DNA from 2 places in the Mageeibacillus indolicus UPII9-5 genome. Region 2 is predicted to be linked to the other one. Evidence: a T-box and tRNA genes for the amino acid it is inferred to sense, from the RefSeq annotation. Region 2 holds a T-box; the other holds one or more tRNA genes.
What was found. A T-box is a leader RNA that pairs with one kind of tRNA and senses whether it is charged. The one in region 2 lies ahead of pheS (phenylalanine--tRNA ligase subunit alpha), so its partner is inferred to be a tRNA-Phe.
Positions count from the first base shown of each region.

Region 1 (3,413 bases), 420 kb from region 2:
AACTTTTTTTGCATATGCTTTGGGGAGACCGAACGCCGCCGCAACCGTAGCCTTTGCCGCGTCACGATCCAATGGTTTTGGCAAAGCTGCTGATTCGCTACCAGACTTCACCACAGTTTCGCCATTTTCAACAGCTGACGAAACGGCCGGAGTTGAAGTTTTCAGTGGCTGAACAGCCCACACAATGCCAGCAACGGTTACAAATACAATCAGAGTTGAAAGTAAAGTCGTAATTATTTTTTTCATTTGTTGTCCTTTCACTTCTCTTCCTTAGGATCAGCCATAACACTACCTTTGCGATAACCGTCCAGATAACCACTGTACAGCGTTCCGTTATATCCAACTTCTCTCATCTCTAAGTATCCCGAATAGTACACATCGCCGATAACTTCACTATAAAAGTAACGTTGAGCCTTTCCACCCGGAACAACAACATTAAAATATCGTGTATCTACATATTCTGGGCCCGATCGAACCATTTCGACCAACTTAAGATCAGTTACCTTATTATTTGCTTCAGACAAATCGTAAGCTGAGACTGATCCGGCTATAGTTAAGGAGCACATAGCTAATGCTAAACCTATCCTAAAAAATTTTTTCATACTCTACCTCCAATCAATTACTTCTTCTGTCGATAAACTTCCTGAAGAACATTTTCAACCTTATAACCCCTCAGCTCTCCTCTATATAGAGCACCATTTCCGGCAATTTCAACTAACTTTAGTTCACCGGAATAATACACTCCGTCAATTACTTGTTCATAGTAATAAAGCGCATCAGTGGAACTCTTATCGACAAAGAAGAACATCCCTGAATAGGTGTCAATAGATTCGCCTTGTTTTGCCAGCGCATCTAAATTCTTTACTGCAGCTCTTACTTCTTCACGAGTAACCGCCTGATCATCGGCTGTCCGGTCGCCAGAAGCAAGAGGGAAGCTGTGCAATATTGATGTTTCTACCATCTGTTTGGTAAGCGGCTTAGGCTGTGTCCAGTATTCGGGTGGAATTGACAGGTCAACTGCAAAAATCAACCCATTGGCCAAAAGCATCAGTGCCGCAACCGTCGAAATAACCTTCGTAAAAAATTTCATACTCTTACCTCCTTTAAACAGTAATGTTACCTATGTCTGCAATACTCACTTAAGTGATAAAAATAATTTTAAATCTTTATTCAAATGTTCGCAACCAATCATTTTAAATAAAATCATTTTTTACCTACTAATAATATCCTATACTAAACGGCGACAAATATTTTTCTCTATAAATAAGGCCTACTATGTATTTGCCAAATAACATACAGTTTGGGCAGCAAACAAATAATTCATCTTTTCATACGGGAAACAGCAATTGATCGAGCGACCAGTAACTAATGAGCGACTAAAACCTGGGAATAAAACAAAGACTGCAATATACATTGCAGTCTTTGGTGCCCAGAGTCGGAATCGAACCAACGACACGAGGATTTTCAGTCCTCTGCTCTACCGACTGAGCTATCTGGGCAAAAATTGACTGACCCTGACGGATCAGTCATTGGCGACGCAGAAGGGGCTCGAACCCTCGACCTCCAGCGTGACAGGCTGGCATTCTAACCAACTGAACTACTGCGCCATTCTTGGTGGGAGTTACAGGGCTCGAACCTGTGACCCCTTGCTTGTAAGGCAAGTGCTCTCCCAGCTGAGCTAAACTCCCTAATCGTTAAGCGACAAAAGTAATTATAGCAATGGTTCTTTGCCTTGTCAATACCTTTATTGCATTTTCCGCGGATGATCACCACGTCGCTCGGAGTGGCCAGAGCAATAAAATGGCCTAAAAAAGGTAATGCCCATACATGTGGCATTACCTTTTTTGAACTTGGCGAATATATCGGCCTTTATTATATATCTACGGGTTGCAACATACGGCAACTTCGTAGGCTGTGATCTCATCAAAAGTGAACAGCGGCTCTACTTCAGTCACAAATTCATAATACGGGCGGCAATATAACGGACGTGATAACGCCAGACGGTAAGCTTCCTGAGCCGGCAAGTACTGCGGTGCGCAAGAAAGGAAACGGTATCCATTAATCGCCGGATAGTATTCTACCCAGTGTATATTCCCGTCAAGATCAAGGTAGTAGGCATACAGCGACTCCGTTTTATTTAAAGTAGGCTGGATCACTCTCAAGTCAAAATAGGCTGCCGTATCGGGGACATCATCTTTACCGACCGTATTTTTCTTGACTTTCACTTGGGCTTCGGCCGCCGCAGCAACATTACGGTCCTCGTGGCATTCACCTTTTTGAGCAACATAAACGACAGTACCGCTTAAAATCCGGCTAATCATATTTTGGTACTCAGCAGAGGCAAATTTTTCATTCAGTTCATAAATTTTCTTAGCAATTTCATTAAGCTCTGACCCTACTTTGATGCCAAGGGTGACCAAATCACCGCCAAAGTCGGCGTTTAAATCGGATTTAGCAAGGCTATGGTTTCTTTCCAACAGATCCATCATCTCATACGCGTCTTTGTTCAAAACGATTCCGGCATCTGTGCTATAAGTTGAACCCGGCACATACTCTCCGGCAGAATTTCGATCTGCCGTTTTAAAAGTGTAACTTTCGATTTTGACGACATTGGCATCAGCATAGGTTACTTCTTCTGGCTCGAAATACCATGCAAAGGCGGTTCCACCGGTCGTTCCTGCCATTAGCAGGATTGCTAATAATGCGCAAATTGTTTTTTTCATCTTGCCCTCCTTTTCCGGTCATAGTGACATGCATTTCGCTCATAATTTCTCGATACGAACATTTCGGCGTTTGTTTTTAAGGCTACCATATAGCCTTGGCCTAATCTTAGCACAATATAACGGGGCAAGCAATTACTTCAAATATTAATCTACATAGCCTTGCGGATTACGTTTTTGCCATCGCCAAGCATCTCTACACATGGCTGCTAGATCATATTTGGCCTGCCAGCCCCACAAACTTTTGGCTTTGCTAACATCCGCCCAGCAAGCAGCAACATCTCCGGCGCGGCGCGGCCCGATCTTTACCGGAAATTCCAGCTTATTCACCTTGCAAAAGGTATCAACTATTTCTTTAACGCTGTATGGCACACCGGTTCCGATATTCACGTAGTCTATACCTTTAGTTTGACCGACATATCGCACGGCCAAAGCATGTGCCTCCGCCAAGTCCATAATATGAATAAAGTCGCGCATACAGGTTCCGTCTTTGGTCGGATAATCATCACCGTAAATCACCAATTCCGGTAATTTTCCGATTGCCACTTGGGTTATATATGGCATGAGATTGTTCGGAATTCCGAATGGATCTTCGCCAAGTTTGCCCGAAGGATGGGCGCCGACCGGATTAAAGTAACGCAAAGCAATGATTCGTAAATTAGGATCGGCAATGGCCGCATCCTGTAAAATCTG
Region 1 is NC_013895.2:233,368-236,780, reverse strand. Features, by position in the region: gene HMPREF0868_RS01135 (hypothetical protein) at 1-246, opposite strand, end outside; gene HMPREF0868_RS01130 (hypothetical protein) at 258-602, opposite strand; gene HMPREF0868_RS01125 (hypothetical protein) at 620-1,090, opposite strand; tRNA gene HMPREF0868_RS01120 (tRNA-Phe) at 1,424-1,499, opposite strand; tRNA gene HMPREF0868_RS01115 (tRNA-Asp) at 1,531-1,607, opposite strand; tRNA gene HMPREF0868_RS01110 (tRNA-Val) at 1,613-1,688, opposite strand; gene HMPREF0868_RS01105 (hypothetical protein) at 1,881-2,723, opposite strand; gene galE (UDP-glucose 4-epimerase GalE) at 2,868-3,413, opposite strand, start outside.
Region 1: it encodes a tRNA-Phe, which carries the amino acid that the T-box ahead of pheS (phenylalanine--tRNA ligase subunit alpha) is inferred to sense. The anticodon was not compared.

Region 2 (3,413 bases):
ATAATATTGAGTTGATGAGCCGCAATTCAACGGCCGTCTGGGGTTGGGCAAATAGGCCGATCCGACAATATATAAACATAAAGAAGATATAATAAAAGAGCTTTGGTTACAAAGCTCTTTTGGTCGGAGTGACTGGACTTGAACCAGCGGCCTCTTGGTCCCGAACCAAGCGCTCTACCACCTGAGCCACACCCCGTTAGCTCGTTAAGTCTAACACAGTTAACGTTACTATGCAAGAGGAAAAAATAATAATTTAGCTCTAAAGTATAGATGTTGAGCATATAAAATTTTTACTGGGCATGAATGGACGGCTGCATTCGAAGACATGTTACGTCGACCCGGAGAAATAAATAAGATTGCCAAAATCCATTGAAAAAAGAAAAAATGTGTTAATAAAATGTTTCCAATGAACAAATCTGCTTTATTTCAACTAACTTTTAGCTAAATTTCGCAAAAGTACTTGTCAAATTAACTAAAAATCATTATCATTGTCATAGATACATTTGGAGGTTAATCACATGAAAATCGCACTTTTGGCGGATACGCGCAAAAACGAGCTTTTGGTTAATTTTTGTATCGCATACAGCCATATACTCGCCAAACATGACTTGGTTTCTTTTTTTTCGACATCGCGTATTTTAGAAATTAACGTGAACTTGTCGGCTTCGGCATTGGTTGGAAACAGCGTAGCAGCTATGGGGCAATTGGCTTCACGGGCTATGTACAATGAATTGGATGCGATTATATATTTGCGCGATACACAACTCGGGGATAATGAGGATTGCAACGTTCTTTTCCGGGCTTGTGACGATAATAACATTCCGTATGCGACCAGCCTTGCATCAGCGGAAATACTGGTTTTGGCTATTGACCGCGGTGATCTGGATTGGCGCGAATTGATTTGAGTGCTGCGCTGCTTTAGACATGAAAGTTGAATTGGCCGGATTTGTTGAAATTCCGGCTTTTTTATGCTATCTTAGTTACGATATGTTGATGAAGACAAGTAGGTTTTGCCCGACCGGTTACAGAGAGATGACGGTGCTGTGAGTCATTACCGGATCAAAGCTGAATTTCACTTCGGAGTATCAATATATGCGATGAGCGCCGGCTTAAGCCGGAACTCGGGTGGTACCGCGGTAAATCCGTCCCGAACAGGGATGGTTTTTTTATGCGATAAATCAGCACTGGGAGGTTTAAATGTCCGATTTAATAGAACATCTTAAGGAGATGCGCGAAAGATATTACAGAGCTTTAGAATCTGCCGAATCGTTAAGCGATTTAGAGGCTATCCGTGTCAAACTGCTGGGTAAAAATGGGGAATTAACGGCTGTTTTACGTAGTATGGGCAAATTGAGTCCAGAAGAACGGCCTAAGGTTGGCGATCTAACCAACGGAATTAGGACAGCAATTGAAATAATGCTAAACAAGCAGAAGAATGTATTACGTCAAGAATCTCAAAAGAAGCAAATGCAAGATGAAATGATTGATATCACCATGCCAGGTGTAGGTCAAAGGCAAGCTACATCCCATCCGATTAGCAAAGTAATCGAAGCCATTGAAACTATTTTTATTGGCATGGGGTATTCGGTTGTCGAAGGCCCTGAAGTAGAGCTGAGTAGTTACAATTTTGACCGTTTGCGTATACCACAAGGCCATCCTGCCCGTTCGGCGCACGATACTTTTTATATAACTGACGACGTTCTGTTGCGCACCCAAACTTCTCCGGTTCAAATACGTGTTATGGAGCAACAAAAGCCGCCGATCAAGATAATCGCTCCGGGTAAAGTCTATCGCCCCGATACACCTGATGCCACGCACTCGCCAATTTTCCATCAAATTGAAGGCCTGGTTGTGGACAAAGGTGTTGCGATGAGTGATTTAGTGGGAACATTGAAACTTTTTGCGCAAAGGCTGTTCGGCGAAGATACGCAAATCCGCTTGCGGCCGCATCATTTCCCGTTTACTGAGCCTAGCTGTGAAGTTGATGTTACTTGTTGGAGTTGTGGCGGGCATGGCTGTCGAACCTGTAAAGGCGAAGGTTTTGTCGAAGTCTTGGGGGCCGGAATGGTGCATCCTTGGGTTTTGGAGCAGTCCGGTATTGATCCGGAGATTTATAGCGGTTTTGCGTTCGGTATAGGAGTTGAACGTACGGCGATGGCCAGATTCAATATTGAAGATATCCGCTATTTCTATGAAAATAATCTGCAGTTTTTGCGGCAATTTAAATAAGGAGGGGCAATATGTTAGCACCGATTGAATGGTTGAAGCAGCTGGTCGATGTTCCGGAAAATATACATGATTTTTGCAATCGGCTGACGCTTTCTGGTTCTAAAGTTGAAGGCGTAACTTGGTTCGGGGAAGATGTGTCGGGTGTTGTTACTGGTCGAATTGAAACAATAGAGAGGCATCCTAATGCAGATAAGTTAGTTATTTGTCAGGTGAATGTCGGCGAGCAAAAAAATTTACAAATTGTTACTGGAGCTTCCAATGTCAAGGTCAATGACATCGTCCCGGTTGCGTTGGATGGATCACATGTTAATGGGGGCAAGCAAATTAATACCGGCATGTTGCGCGGTGTAAAATCTGAGGGCATGCTTTGCTCTTTGGCTGAACTCGGTATTATGTCGGAATTGTTTCCGGAAGCCGTTACTGACGGAATCTTTATTTTGCCTGATGACTTAGCTCTTGGCGAGCCGGTACTCAAAGCATTGAAACTTGAGGGCGGAACGATTGAATTTGAAATAACTTCCAACCGCCCGGACTGCTATTCAATTGAAGGTCTGGCGCGGGAAGCTGCCATAACCTACCGGCATGAATTCCATTTGCCGGAGCCGGAGGTGAAAGCTGACGGTCTCAATAGGACTTCGGATGCCTTGAAAGTTACGGTTGCGGAGCCTGCCCTGTGTTCACGCTATTGTGCTGTGCGCATTGATAAAGTTAAAATTGAACCTTCACCTTTATGGATGCGGCGTCGCTTGGCTATGTCTGGGGTCCGCCCGATAAATAACATTGTGGACATAACAAATTATGTGATGTTGGAGTTGGGACAGCCAATGCATGCGTTCTCCGCTGATTGTATTAGAGGGGGAGAAATTACCGTACGTCGTGCCGCCGGGCAGGAAACCTTTACCACTTTGGATGACAAAAAATATGTCTTGGATGACAGTATGCTTGTCATTGCGGATAAAGCGGGGGCTGTAGCACTGGCCGGTATAATGGGCGGTGCAAATTCTTGTATTAATCCGGGTACGGATACGGTGATTTTTGAAGCAGCCTGTTTTGCGCCTGATTCGGTGCGACAAACAGCGAGTGCCTTGGGCATCAGGACGGAATCTTCCGCTAGGTTTGAACGAATTGTTGATGGATGGAAAACGCTGCGTGCTTTGAAACGTGCTTGTGAATTGGTCGAAAAG
Region 2 is NC_013895.2:654,290-657,702, forward strand. Features, by position in the region: tRNA gene HMPREF0868_RS02975 (tRNA-Pro) at 121-196, opposite strand; gene HMPREF0868_RS02980 (methylglyoxal synthase) at 519-905, shown strand; T-box leader at 982-1,153, shown strand; gene pheS (phenylalanine--tRNA ligase subunit alpha) at 1,198-2,229, shown strand; gene pheT (phenylalanine--tRNA ligase subunit beta) at 2,241-3,413, shown strand, end outside.